Regions from separate parts of the Streptomyces sp. NPDC058257 genome, predicted to be linked through region 2. Evidence: riboswitches for the same ligand, from Rfam matches in the RefSeq annotation. Region 2 holds a riboswitch; the other holds the start of a gene.

Region 1 (7,048 bases), on a different contig from region 2:
CCACGGGACCGCACCTGCACTTCGAGGTGCGCCCCGGCGGCGGCTCGGCGATCGACCCGCTGCCGTGGCTGCGCAGCCACAACCTCGACCCGACGTAACTCCGGCCGCCGCCCCCGCGTTACAGCTTCTCCACCGGCGCGTACCGCAGCAGGAGCCGCTTCGGCTTGGGCTCTCCGAAGTCCACCGTCGCCTCGGCGTTCGCGCCCGTGCCCTTCACCCCGACCACGGTCCCGAGGCCGAACTGGTCGTGCGTGACCCGGTCCCCGATCGCCAGCGCGACCACCGGCTTCTCCGAGGCGCGGCGCGTGGCGAAACCCTGCGCTCCCCCGGTGCGCGAGCGCGACGACGACAAGGAAGAGGCGATTCCGGCCGCGGGACCTGAGGAAGCGGGCGCGCCTACGGAACCCTTCCGCTTCCAGTCCAGGTGGACCTCCGGGATCTCCTCCAGGAAACGCGACGGAGGGTTGTACGAGGGCTGCCCCCAGGCGCTGCGCATCGAGGCCCGCGTCAGATAGAGCCGTTCACGCGCGCGCGTGATGCCCACGTACGCGAGGCGGCGCTCCTCCTCCAGCTCCTTGACCTGGCCGAGGGAGCGCATGTGCGGGAAGACGCCGTCCTCCATGCCGGTCAGGAAGACGACCGGGAATTCGAGGCCCTTGGCTGTGTGCAGCGTCATCAGCGTGATGACTCCGGAGCCGTCGTCCTCCTCGTCGGGAATCTGGTCCGAGTCGGCGACGAGCGCGACCCGCTCGAGGAACTCGGAGAGCGTGCCCGACACGCTTGTGCCCGCGCCCGCGTCTTCTTCCGCGCCGCCGGTTCCGCCCTCGGCCTCGTCCTCAGCCTCGTCCTCAGCCGCCCCTTCGGCCGCTCCTCCGGCCTCCCCTTCGCCGTCTTCGCCATCCTCGCTGCCGCCACCGCTGTCGTGTTCGAACTCAAGTGCCACGGCGGCGAGTTCCTGGAGGTTCTCGATGCGCGTCTCGTCCTGCGGGTCGGTCGAGGCCTGCAACTCGGCGAGATACCCGGTCCGTTCGAGCACGGCCTCCAGGACGACGGCAGGGCCCGCACCGGACTCGACGATGGTCCGCAGTTCCTCCATCAGCGCGTTGAAGCGCTTGACGGCGTTCGCCGAGCGGGCCGCCATTCCGTACGCCTCGTCGACACGCTGCAGCGCCTTCGGGAAGGAGATCTTCTCGCGCTGCGAGAGCGCGTCGATCATCGCCTCCGCGCGATCGCCGATGCCCCGCTTGGGTACGTTGAGAATGCGCCGCAGCGGTACGGAGTCCTCCGGGTTGGCGAGCACCCGCAGATACGCGAGGACGTCCCGGACCTCCTTGCGCTCGTAGAAGCGGACGCCTCCGACGACCTTGTAGGGCAGGCCGACGCGGATGAAGATCTCTTCGAAGACACGGGACTGTGCGTTCGTCCGGTAGAAGATCGCGACGTCGCCCGCCTTCGCGTCGCCCGCGTCGGTGAGCCGGTCGATCTCGTCGGCGACGAACTGTGCCTCGTCGTGCTCGGTGTCGGCGACATAGCCGGTGATGCCCGCGCCCGCGCCCGCGTTGGTCCACAGATTCTTGGGGCGACGGCTTTCGTTGCGTTCGATGACGGCGTTGGCCGCGGTCAGGATCGTCTGCGAGGAGCGGTAGTTCTGCTCCAGGAGGATCGTCGTCGCGTTCGGGTAGTCCTCCTCGAACTGGAGGATGTTGCGGATCGTGGCGCCGCGGAAGGCGTAGATCGACTGGTCCGCGTCACCCACGACGCACAGCTCGGCGGGGTCGTCCCCCTCGCCTCCGGAGGGGCCGACCAGCTCGCGCACGAGGGCGTACTGGGCGTGGTTGGTGTCCTGGTACTCGTCGACCATCACGTGCCGGAAGCGGCGGCGGTAGTGCTCGGCGACGTCCGGGAACGCGCGGAACATATTGACCGTCGTCATGATCAGGTCGTCGAAGTCGAGGGCGTTCGCCTCGCGCAGCCGCGACTGGTACATCGCGTATGCCTGGGCGAGCGTCTTCTCGAAGCCGTCGGCGGCCTGTCCTGCGAAGGTCTCCTCGTCGATCAGTTCGTTCTTCAGGTTCGAGATCTTGGCGCTGAAGGACTTCGGCGGGAACTTCTTCGGGTCGATGTCCAGGTCACGGCAGACCAGGGCCATCAGGCGCTTGGAGTCGGCGGCATCGTAGATCGAGAAGGAGGAGGTGAAACCGATCGTCTTCGACTCGCGGCGCAGTATGCGCACGCACGCGCTGTGGAAGGTCGACACCCACATCGCGTTGGCCCGCGGCCCGACGAGCTGCTCGACGCGCTCCTTCATCTCGCCCGCGGCCTTGTTCGTGAACGTGATCGCCAGGATCTGCCCCGGGTGCACGTGCCGCTCCGCCAGGAGATACGCGATGCGGTGCGTGAGGACCCGGGTCTTGCCGGAGCCCGCGCCCGCGACGATGAGCAGCGGGGAGTCCGCGTGCACGACGGCCGCGCGCTGGTTCTCGTTAAGACCGTCGAGCAGGGCCGCCGGGTCCAGCACGGGGCGTGGGGCGCCGTCGCGGTAGTGCGCGTCCCGGGGTGCGGGCGCGTCGAACTTCCCGTCGAACAGATCATCCGGAACGGACTCCGGAGCACTGTCCTCGGGCGGCGGCGGGGGCTCTTCCTCCGAAGCCCGCGAGGGCTTGAGGTCCGCCAGGAAGCTGTCATCAAAGAGGCTGCTCATCGCCTCCCGAGTCTAGGCGGCCCCACTGACAACCCGCTCCGGGTTCCGGCCACGTCCACTCACGAACGTCCACTCGCCTACGCCCCGCCCGCGGCCGATCACTCTCCGCCACGGCAAGACGTGTCCGCGTCAAGAGCCTCGTAAAGTCACGAAAACGTATCGGGCATATCGAACATCAACCTTCACACGAGCCACACGAGTTGGCTAGCGTGCTGCGTGGGCTGCTCGTACTCCCACCGGCGAACCCCGCCGGGAACGAGTGGCCTCCGCCGAGTTCGATCTCCTCGGAGCCGGGGACCCACGATGAACTTGGGGTGAATCGGTCCCGTACGAAGTACGGGACTGTAGGGCAACCTTCCGGAACCACCCGCCCGAACCCGACAGCTAACCCGGTAGGCGGTCTACGGAAGGAGTCGCCTCCCTTGGCGTCGCACCGCAAGCCGCGGACCCGCATTGCCGGCCTACGCGTCACCCCCGCCATCGGCATCACGACGGCCGCCCTCACCTCCGTGGCCCTGCTGTCACAGAGCGCGCAGGCGGCACCGTCCGCACCACAGAAGCCCAGCCTCGAAGAGGTCCAGAAGAAGGTCGACGACCTCTACCACCAGGCGGGTGTGGCCACACAGAAGTACAACTCGGCCAAGGAGCGCACCGACAAGCAGCGCGAGAAGGTCGACACCCTTCTCGACGATGTGGCCCAGCGCACCGACAAGCTGAACGAGGCCCGCCAGGAGCTGGGCGCGTTCGCCGCGGCGCAGTACCGCACCGGCGCCGTCTCCGAGACCGCCACGATGATGCTCGCCGACGACCCGCAGGGGTACTTCGACCAGAACCATCTGTCGGACCGGCTGACCGCGCGCCAGAAGAAGGCGGTCGACGACTACCAGACGAAACAGGCCGCGGCGACGAAGCAGCGCACGAAGGCCACCAAGAGCCTTCAGACGCTGAGCGACTCGCGGGACGACCTCAAGACGAGCAAGCGAACCGTCCAGAAGAAGCTGGGCCAGGCGCGCACGATGCTCTCGAAGCTGACGGCCGAGGAGAAGGCGCGGCTCGCGGCGATCGAGAAGAAGAAGGAAGAAGCGGCCAAGCGCAAGGCCGCCGAGCTGGCCCGCAAGCGGGAGGCGGAGGCCAAGCGCAAGGCGGCGGAAGAGGCCGCGGCGAAGGAACGCGAGAAGAACAAGGAGACCCCGGACACCGGTTCCGGCTCCGGTTCCGGTTCCGACGCGGGTTCGGGCTCCGGCTCCGGCAACACGGACAGCGGGTACGCGGCGAAGGCAGCGAAGGTCATCAACTTCGCCGAGGCACAGATCGGCAAACCGTACGTATGGGGCGCCACAGGACCCGACTCCTACGACTGCTCCGGCCTCACCCAGGACGCGTGGAAGGCCGCGGGGATCTCCCTGCCGCGCACGACCTGGGACCAGGTCAAGGTCGGCACGACCGTGAAGACCGCCGACGCCAAGCCCGGTGACCTGGTCTTCTTCTACGACGACATCAGCCACGTAGGTATCTACATCGGCAACGGCAAGATGATCCACGCCCCGAAGCCGGGTGCGAACGTCCGCACCGAGTCGATCTACTACATGCCGATCCACAGCGTGGTACGGCCCGCGTAACCACCGCCCCCCGCTCACGAGAAGACGGCCCTCCACGCGCGCGTGGAGGGCCGTTCTCCGTGAGTGGGGGGCGGGATCAGGTCCACAGCACCGCGATGAAGATGTTCGCGACGGTCAGAAGGCCGACGGCGCCGAACATCCCCTTGTCCACCTTCTCCTCGTCCCGCTTCACGTAGACCAGCGCGAGGATCACGATCAGCACGGCCATCTTGATGCCGATCTTGAGGTTGTTGACCGGGTTGTCGTCCGCCTGGTTGAGACCCACCAGGACGACGCCCGTGACCAGCATCGTCAGCGCGCCGTGCAGCATCGCCGGGTTGAAGCGGGCCGCGCCCTCGCCCATCTGCTTCATCTGAGTGAGGAAGCCGCCCAGGAGGGAGGCGATGCCGATGATGTGCAGGCCGACGAAGAGGTGGGTGAGAACGTCCATGAGCCGGAGCCTAGCCGGGGCCGTATCACCACTCCGTAGCCAGGTGGGCCCCAAGCGCCGCATCGGTCACACGCCTAAGGGAAGGGCGCCCGGTCCGGCCGATCGCACAGCCACATTCGGTCACCGGCGGCACACTTCAGCCAGTTGCGCACATTCCGTCACCATCCCGTGACGGTCAGGTTTAGCGTCCTTCGTCAGGTGTCCGGCTCCCCACCGCCGCTCCGAACAGGGGCGGCAGTCGGACACCACCGCCGAGAATCCGGCGGCGGTCCGCTCCCCCTGTGTGGGCCGCCGCCGGAACCTTAAGGAGCCCCCTACGTGGCAGCGCACCGCAAGCCCAAACAGCGCTCGCTCAGTGGCCATACGGCCCGTACCGCCGCCACCATCGCCCTCGCCGGGGCCGCCACCGCCATCGTCTTCGACGGCACAGGACACGCGGATCCACGGCTCACCCCGGCCGCGGTGAAATCCAAGGTCGACGCGCTCTACCGCGAGGCCGAGGTCGCCACAGAGAAGTACAACGGCGCCAAGGAGAAGGCCGAGAGCGCCGAGAAGTCCCTGGGCGAGCTGCGCGACGAAGCGGCCCGCAAGACGGAGAAGCTCAACTCGGCGCGCGAAGGCCTCGGTGCCATCGCCGCCGCGCAGTACCGCACCGGTGGCATCGACCCGGCCGTCCGGCTCGCGCTCTCCTCCGACCCCGACCAGTACCTCGAGCGTGCCGCGCTCGCCGACCGGGCGGACAGCCGCCAGGCAGCGGCCGTCACCGGCGTGCGGAAGCAGCTCCGGGAGATTGACCAGTTGCGCGGCGAGGCCGACGACACACTCGTGGGCCTCAGGTCCCGTCAGGCGGAGCTGAGGAAGAACAAGAAGACCGTCACCGGAAAACTCGACGCGGCCAAGCGGCTCCTGTCGCAGCTCACCGCCGAGCAGCGCGCGAAGCTCACCGGCGACGGCGACAGGGCCTCCCGCACCGCGGGCCGTGACGGCTCCCTGGGCGTCCCGGCCAAGGCCCCCGACTCCCGCGCCTCAGCGGCTGTCTCGTACGCCTACAAGGCGCTCGGCAGCCCCTACGTATGGGGCGCCACCGGTCCCAACGCCTTCGACTGCTCGGGGCTGACCCAGGCCGCCTACCGGTCCGCGGGGGTCGCCCTGCCGCGCACGACGTACGCGCAGATCAACGAGGGCCAACGGATCCCGCGCTCTCAACTCCGGCCCGGGGACCTGGTCTTCTTCTACCAGGGCATCAGCCATGTCGGGATCTACGTGGGCAACGGCCAGATGGTCCACGCCCCGAACCCGAGCGCACCGGTACGCCTGGCCCCGATCAGCCAGATGCCGTTCGCGGGGGCAGCCCGGGTGGCGTGAGCGGTCTCGGTGGGGGGGCGGGGTCACGGGTGGCCCGAAGGCCCGCGCGGCCCCGCGGGTACTGTCAGGGCCATGCCCCGCCGTACGCTGCCGCCGCCTCCGCCACCCGCCTGTCTGCGCACCTGGCCGGACCGGAACGCGCTGCTGCACGACCGCGGCATGGCGCTCGAAGAGCTGCGCAGGCGGAGCCTGGGCATGCATCGGATCCTGCTGCTCTGGCTGCTCGCGCTCGGCTGCGTCATCGGCTGGGCGCTTGTGACGGTGCCGATCGAGATGATCGAGGACGACGATCCGATGGCCTTCGTCCTGGGCCCGCTCTGCGCGGTCCTGGGCCTCGGAGCTCTCGTTCCCTCGGTGATCGGCGTCTTCGTCGGTATCCGCAGCGACCGCAAGGCCCGCGAACTCACCGAAAGCTGGCTGGCGCTGGACAGCCACCCGGCATCCGACTCCGCTCTCCGCTCCCCCGGGCTCAGCCTCTGCTGGCTCCTCTCGTCCCTCCTCGTCTGTGCGGTCGGCCTGTGGGCGTCCTTCGCGGCCGCCGCCTACGCCGAACCGGGACGGGACTCGTACGGCGACGTCGTGCTCGGCATGGGCACGGGCCTCATCCTGTGGCTGACGGGCCTCGTCGGCATCACCAAGGCGGTGGGCCACTACCGCTGGGCGATACGGAAGTTGGGCCCCGCCCCCGCCGCGAACGACGCGCACCGCTGAGTCAGGGCCGGACCGTCGCCGAAAGCACGGCCGGCCCGACCGTCAGACCAGCCGCCGCGCCGTCGCCCACCGCGTCAGCTCGTGCCGGTTGGACAGCTGGAGCTTCCGCAGCACCGCCGACACATGCGACTCCACCGTCTTCACGGAGATGAAGAGCTGCTTGGCGATCTCCTTGTACGCGTACCCGCGCGCGATGAGCCGCAGCACCTCCCGCTCGCGCTG
Region 2 (7,048 bases):
CGGTCGGACTGGTGCTCGGCGTGCGCAACCTCTCCCAGCAGGGCATGTTCCTGGTCGGCGGCGCGCTGGCCGACCGCCTCGGCTACAAGCCCCTGATCGTCGCGGGCTGCGCCCTGCGCACCATCGGCTTCGGCGCGCTCGCCTTCGCACAGACGCTGCCCGTCCTGATCGCCGCGTCGGTGGCGACCGGGCTCGCGGGGGCGCTGTTCAATCCGGCGGTACGGGCGTACGTCGCCGCCGATGCCGGGAACGAGGAGCGGCGCGTCGAGGCGTTCGCCCTGTTCAACGTCTTCTACCAGGGCGGAATCCTGCTCGGCCCGCTCGTCGGGCTCGCGCTCACGGGGATCGACTTCCGGGTGACGTGCGCGGTCGCGGCGGCGCTGTTCGCCGTGCTGTCGGCGGTGCAGGTGCTGCGGCTTCCCGTACGGCACCGGGCTGCCGTCGTGGAGGCGCAGGGGCAGGGACAGGAGCAGGAGCGAGGGCAGTGGCGGGTGGTGCTCGGCAACCGGTCCTTCTGGCTCTTCTCGCTCGCCATGACCGGGTCGTACGTCCTGTCCTTCCAGGTCTATCTCGCGCTGCCCTTGGAGGTGGCGCGCCTGGTGGGGGACGGCACCGCGGGAACCGTCGCGACGAGTGCGCTGTTCGTGGTCTCGGGGCTCGTCGCGCTTGCCGGGCAGCTGAGGATCACGGACCTGTGCCGGCGTACGTGGACGCGGCAGCAGTGTCTGGTCGCGGGGCTCGGGCTCCTCGGGGCGTCGTTCCTGCCGCCCGCGCTCGGCGGATCGGGGTACGTCGGGGTCGCGGGGCTGCTGGTGTGCGCGGCGGGACTCGCCGGGGCGACGGCCGTGCTCTACCCGTTCGAGATGGAGACGGTCGTCGCGCTGTCCGGCGGCCGGTGGGTGGCCACGCACTACGGCCTCTACAACACGGTGTGCGGCATCGGCATCACCGTGGGGAACCTCGCGACCGGCGCGCTCCTCGGCGCCACCCGGTCCGCGCCCGCTGTGCTGTGGCTCGGCCTCGCCGCCCTGGGCGCCACCTGCGCGCTCGCCCTGCGCGGCCTCTCCCGGACGGGCCGCCTCGCCCCGCAGCCGGCCGGGGCGCCCTGACCCGGGCTAACCCGGTCGGCCCAACACCGGTCGCCCCGCGCCGTCGCTCCGGGAACCCTGGACGAGCGTGGTCATGGATCTGGTCCTGGCCGCGGGATTCGGCAGGAGAAGACCGGTGGGGCAGCGAGGAGGAAGCGGCGGCCGAGGGGAGGGGGTGGCGGGCATGGGGTCGGGAGTGGGCGCGAGTGCGGGCACGAGCGGAGGGAAGCGTGCGGGCGGCGAGTCCGCGGGCCGAGGTCCCGGCAGCCAGGGTCCCGGCGGTCGAGGTCCCGGCAGCCGAGGTCCAGGCGGTCGAGGTCCCGGCAATCGGCCGCGCGGGGCTTCAGGCAAGAGCCCCACTGTCCGGCGCGAGCGGGCGTTCGTACGGGCGCTTCCCCTGCTGCTCATCGTCGTAGGGGTCGTCTACGACATCTCGACCCCGCCCGAATTCACCGCCGCGCCCCTCTTCACCGCCGCCCCGCTCATCGCCGCTCCCTTCTACTCGCTGCTCAGCACCACCGTCATCGGCCTCTGTGCCTCCGTCGCCGTGCTCGGCCTGCACTTCAAGGCCGACACCGGCTCCGAAGTCGATGCCGTCACCGAGGTGTTCACCGTGGTGACCGTCGCCGTGCTCGCCGTCCTCATCAACCGCGTCGTGCGCCGCGGCGACGAACAGCTCGCCTCCGCCCGTTCCATCGCCGAGGCCGCCCAGCGCGCCGTACTGCCGCAGCCGGATCCCCGGATCGGCGGGCTCGATGTCGCGGCGCGGTACGAGGCCGCGGAGGCCGACGCGTTCATCGGGGGTGATCTGTACGCCGTTCAGGACACCCCGCACGGCGTACGCGTCATCGTCGGCGACGTACGGGGCAAGGGAATGGGCGCGGTGGCGGCCGTCGCCGTCGTCATCGGGGCGTTCCGGGAGGCCGCCGAGCAGGAGACCACGCTGGAGGCGGTGGCGCAGCGCCTTGAGCGTGCGCTCGCGCGTGAGGGCACGCGGCGCGACGGGCTCGACGACTTCGAGGGGTTCACCACCGCCATCCTCGCGGAGATCCCGCACAGCGACGGTCTCGTACGCCTCATCAACCGCGGGCACCCGGGGCCACTGCTCCTGCGCGGCGACGGGCGGCTGTGCGTCCTGTCGGCGACCGAGCCCGCGCTGCCGCTCGGGATGGGCGAACTGGGTGCCTGGCCGGACCGCGCGGACGAGACGGAGTTCCCGCCGGGGGCGATGCTCCTGCTCCACACCGACGGGCTCTCCGAGGCGCGTGACAGCCGGGGCGAGTTCTACGATCCCGCCGCCCGGCTCGGCGGCCGGATCTTCCCGGGACCCAACGGCCCGGACACGCTCCTCGCCACGCTGACCGAGGAGGTGCGGCGGCACACCGGGGGCGGGACGACCGACGACATGGCGCTGCTCGCGGTGCGGCGGCCGTTGGCGACGGGTGACGCCGGAACTGATGCCACGAGAGCCGATGCCACGAGAACCGATGCCACAGGGACCGACGGCACAGGGACCGATGCCACAGGGCCCGATGTCACACGCCGTGACTGAAGGGCACCACTCCGCATAACAACTGACGTACCGTCAAGGAGATGTGAAGCTCCGGTGTGTGAAGAAGTGGGGTCAACTCGCCCCGTTCCGGCCACCAGTGTCCCGGTAAGTACCGGCCAGATCCGTTAACGATCAACTGGAACAGCTTGGAATACGACCCCGCTGTCTATTAACGTTCGATAACGCAGCGCGGTCGTCCCAACCGACACTCGAGTCGGCTCCGCGCGCACGCGCCTAATCCCGCAAGGGAGCCGGGGAACCACTAATTGGGGTGAATCGGTCATCTGTGCATCCGTGCCAGATGCTCGTAGGAGACCTTCCTGCTCCGAACCCGTCAGCTAACCCGGTAGGCGAGAAGGAAGGAAAGGAGTGCGCCCCGGTGGCGTCCAACCGCCCTGCCCCCCAAGGCACTTATGTACCGAATGATGATGATTTCGGCGGGTACGACGACAATTCCTGGGAGGAATGGAATCCCACCGAGGAGTCCGTCCGCCCGGTTCGCGGCAGGCACCGCGTCCACAAGCGGGGCGGTGGCGGGCTCGCCCGCAGCTCCACGGTTCTCGGCGTAGGCGTCATCGCCGCTGTCGGCGCGGGCGGCATCGCCACCGCGCAGGGCGGCAAGCCCCCGGTCTCCATAGAGATGCCGGACCTCTCGGCCGTCACGGACTCGCTGCCGGAGGCCAAGTCGCTCCCGGGCGTGGGGTCTTTGATATCCGACGGTTCCGATTCCTCCGACTCGGCCGCCGCGGAGAACGGCGTCGCGGTGGCCGCCGCGCCGCTGAGCGCCGCCGGTCTCAGCACCGCCGACACCGAGCAGGGCTCCACGGACGCGGGCGAGGCGCTGCGGGCCCGCATCATGGAGCAGGCCGAGAACCAGCAGGACCAGGCGGACGACGCGGTCCAGAAGGCGGCCGAGGAAGCCGCCGTCAAGCAGGCGGCCGCACAGGCCGCCGCCAAGCAGACCGCGGCCGAGAAGAAGATCGCCGCCGAGAAGGCCGCCGCGAAGAAGAAGGCCGAGGCGGAGGCCAAGAAGAAGGCCGAGGCGGAGCGCCTGGCCAAGCTCGCGAAGAGCTACACACTGCCCGTCGGCTCGTACACGCTCACCGGCACCTTCGGTCAGCCCGGCTCCATGTGGTCCTCCGGCTACCACACAGGCCTGGACTTCGCGGCTCCGACGGGTACGCCGATCAAGGCCATCCACTCCGGCACCATCAAGGAGGCCGGCTGGGCGGGGGCGTACGGCTACCGCACGGTCCTGGAGCTCGACGACGGCACCGAGCTGTGGTTCTGCCACCAGTCGTCGATGAGCGTCAGCGTCGGCCAGAAGGTCACCACCGGCGAGGTCATCGGCCGCGTCGGCGCGACCGGCAACGTGACGGGGGCCCACCTCCACCTGGAGGTCCACCCGGGCGGCGACTCGACCGGAGTGGACCCGGCGGCGTGGCTGCGCGGCAAGGGCCAGTCGCTCTGATCCGGTCGTTCTGATCCACCGCTCTGATCCGGTCACTCTGAAGCAGCCTCCGAACTCCGGCGGTCCTGGCGACAACCCCCCGACGTCAGGGCTGCCGGTTCGGCGTGCCCGCTCCGCTCCGATCTCGTGCCGCTGTACGGAATGCGACGCTCTGTAAGGGCGTTGTCTCCCTCATGACTTCTCTCCGCAGACTCGGCTCGTCCGACCTCGATGTCTTCCCGCTCGCCCTGGGCGGCAACGTCTTCGGCTGGACGGCCGACGAGGCGCGGTCCTTCTCCGTGCTCGACGCCTACACAGCCGCCGGCGGCAACTTCATCGACACCTCCGACGTCTACTCGGCCTGGGTGACCGGCAACAAGGGCGGCGAGTCCGAGCACGTCATCGGCGACTGGCTCGCCGCACGCGGCAACCGTTCCGATGTCGTGCTCGCCACGAAGGTCGGCGCCCACCCCGATTTCAAGGGTCTGTCCGCGGACACCATCAAGTCCGGTGCCGAGGAGTCGCTGCGCCGCCTGCGCACGGACTACATCGACCTCTACTACACGCACTACGACGACCCGACCGTCTCCGTGGAGGAGATCATCGGCGCGCTCGACGACCTGGTGACATCCGGCAAGGTCCGCGCCATCGCCGCCTCCAACGTGACCGCGGAGCGGCTCCAGGAGTTCCTCGACTTCTCCGACCGCGAGGGCCTCGCGCGCTACGCGGCCTTGCAGCCGCACTACAACCTCGTCTCGCGCGACACGTACGAGGGCTCGCTCCAGGAGGTCGCATCGCGCTCCGGCCTGGCCGCCGTCCCGTACTACGCGCTCGCCTCCGGCTTCCTGACCGGCAAGTACCGTCCGGGCACGCAGGTCGAGAGCGCGCGGGCCGCGGGCGCCGGCAAGTACCTGGAGACCGAGCGGGGCCGACGGGTGCTCGCCGCGCTCGACGAGGTCGCTCAGGCCCGCGGCGCCGAGGTCGCGACCGTGGCCCTGGCATGGCTCGCGGCTCAGCCGACGGTGGCGGCGCCGATCGCGTCGGCCCGTACGGTCGAGCAGCTGCCCGCGCTGCTCGCGGTGGGGGAGCTCGAACTGACGGAGGCCGAGGTGGCGACGCTCACGGTGGCTTCCGCCTAGCCGCGGTAGGGGTTGTACGCGGGGTAGGGCATGGCGGGCTGGGCGTACGGATATCCGTAGGGCGGTTGGTACGGCCGCGCGTATGACTGCGGGTACGGCTGCGGGTACCCGTACGGCTGCGGGTGCTGCGGGTACCCGTACGGCTGCGGCATCGGTACGAGCACCGGTGCCGTCGCGCGCGCGGCGTAGGCGAGTGCGGGCCGTGCCGCCTCGCGGCGCTCCCACAGCGCGTGCAGCAGCTCCCGCTCCCGTACGACGAAGTCGGCGCCCGCGCGGCCCCTCCGACCCCGGTGCCGCAGGAGCGCGAGGGAGGTCGCGTACGTCTCGTACTGGGCGACCGCGCGCGCCGCGGCCTTGCCCTGCGTGTACGAGGCGTAGTCGCGGGCGAGCGTGCGGGCGCGCATCGTGCCCAGCGCGTACGGCTCGGGCGCGGTGAGCCAGCCCGCGAGCGCGTACGCGGGCAGTTCCGCGCGCACGACGCGCAGGCCGCGCTGCCTGATCCAGATCACCAGCCAGGTGAGCAGGCCGAACGACGGCAGCATGAAGAGCGCATACACGGCGAAGAAGCCGTAGTCCCCGAAGCTCGCCGAGCCGTTCCACAGGGCGTGCAGGCCCATCGCCAGGAGGAGTCCGCCGACCGGGAGCAGGACGCGGCGCCAGTTCTGCCGGTCGGCGCTGAGCGCGGCGACGCCGAAGCCGATGCCGGTGAGCACGGTGAAGAGCGGGTGCGCGAAGGGCGACATCACGACGCGTACGAAGAAGGTCGCCGCGGTCACGGACGCGAGCCCGGTCCCGCCGTTGAGCTGGTCGGTGCCGAAGGCGCTGCCGAGATAGAGGATGTTCTCGGTGAACGCGAAGCCGGTGGCGGTCACTCCGGCGATCACCACGCCGTCGACGATGCCGGTGAACTCGCGTCTGCGGAAGAGGAAGACGAGCAGGACGGCCGCGGCTTTCGCGCTCTCTTCGACGATCGGCGCTATGACCGTCGCCCCGAGGTTGTCCGCGCTGGTGGGGTCGGCCGTGGCGGTGGCTATCCAGCGGGTCGCGAAGCTGTTGGCGACGATCGCTATGAGGGCCGCGGCGCAGGCGCCCCAGGCGAAGGCGAAGAGCAGGTTCCGCCAGGGGCCCGGCTGGACCCGTTGCAGCCAGCGGAATGCGGCCACCAGGAGCGGCACGGGCAGCGTCGCGAGGCCGAGCCCGACCAGGAAGCCCCGGGTGCCGGTCTGTTCCCGGACCAGGGCCAGGATCACGAGGCCGGACAGGGCGAGCAGCGTGACCAGGGCGGCCGCGCGTATCGCCCGCCGCTGCCACCAGCGCGCGTGCCGCAGCCCGGCGGGCCCTGCGGGGGGCATCGGGTGCGGGTGCGGAGAACTGGTGGCCACGCCTTGACCCTAACGAGGGACGGGGGCGGGCCGCGACGGTGTCTCAGGCCCCGTGGCCGATATCTCCGGTATCTCGGGCCTCCTGGCCGGACGCACGGCGGAACAGCAGGTCATGGACCACATGTCCCTTGTCCAGGCCCTGGCCCTCGAATCGGGTGAGGGGGCGGAAGGAGGGGCGTGGCGCGTAGCCGCCGTCGGCCCGGGTGTTCTCGAAGGCGGGGTGCGCGGTGAGCACCTCCAGCATCTGCTCGGCGTACGGCTCCCAGTCGGTCGCGCAGTGCAGCACGGCGCCGGGCCTCAGGCGGGGCGCCGCGAGGTCGAGGAAGTCGGGCTGGATGATGCGGCGCTTGTGGTGGCGGGCCTTGGGCCACGGGTCGGGGAAGTAGACGCGGAGGCCGGTGAGGGAGGCGGGCGGGAGCATTTCGCGGAGCAGGATG

What was found. A riboswitch is a leader RNA that binds a small molecule or an ion and turns the genes downstream of it on or off. The one in region 2 is predicted to bind cyclic di-AMP.
Region 1: it holds a riboswitch for cyclic di-AMP, as region 2 does, so the genes downstream of both, ACFVXC_RS11980 (NlpC/P60 family protein) here and ACFVXC_RS37575 (M23 family metallopeptidase) in region 2, are expected to answer to the same signal.

Annotation. Positions count from the first base shown of each region.
Region 1 covers NZ_JBHVXJ010000003.1:655,332-662,379, forward strand. The annotation lists gene ACFVXC_RS11970 (peptidoglycan DD-metalloendopeptidase family protein) at 1-98, shown strand, start outside; gene ACFVXC_RS11975 (ATP-dependent DNA helicase) at 119-2,701, opposite strand; cyclic di-AMP (ydaO/yuaA leader) riboswitch at 2,959-3,116, shown strand; gene ACFVXC_RS11980 (NlpC/P60 family protein) at 3,124-4,320, shown strand; gene ACFVXC_RS11985 (hypothetical protein) at 4,397-4,750, opposite strand; gene ACFVXC_RS11990 (NlpC/P60 family protein) at 5,069-6,115, shown strand; gene ACFVXC_RS11995 (hypothetical protein) at 6,188-6,826, shown strand; gene ACFVXC_RS12000 (LuxR C-terminal-related transcriptional regulator) at 6,869-7,048, opposite strand, start outside.
Region 2 covers NZ_JBHVXJ010000025.1:99,266-106,313, forward strand. The annotation lists gene ACFVXC_RS37565 (MFS transporter) at 1-1,109, shown strand, start outside; gene ACFVXC_RS37570 (PP2C family protein-serine/threonine phosphatase) at 1,273-2,640, shown strand; cyclic di-AMP (ydaO/yuaA leader) riboswitch at 2,862-3,008, shown strand; gene ACFVXC_RS37575 (M23 family metallopeptidase) at 3,020-4,111, shown strand; gene ACFVXC_RS37580 (aldo/keto reductase) at 4,285-5,229, shown strand; gene ACFVXC_RS37585 (PrsW family intramembrane metalloprotease) at 5,226-6,611, opposite strand; gene trmB (tRNA (guanosine(46)-N7)-methyltransferase TrmB) at 6,655-7,048, opposite strand, start outside.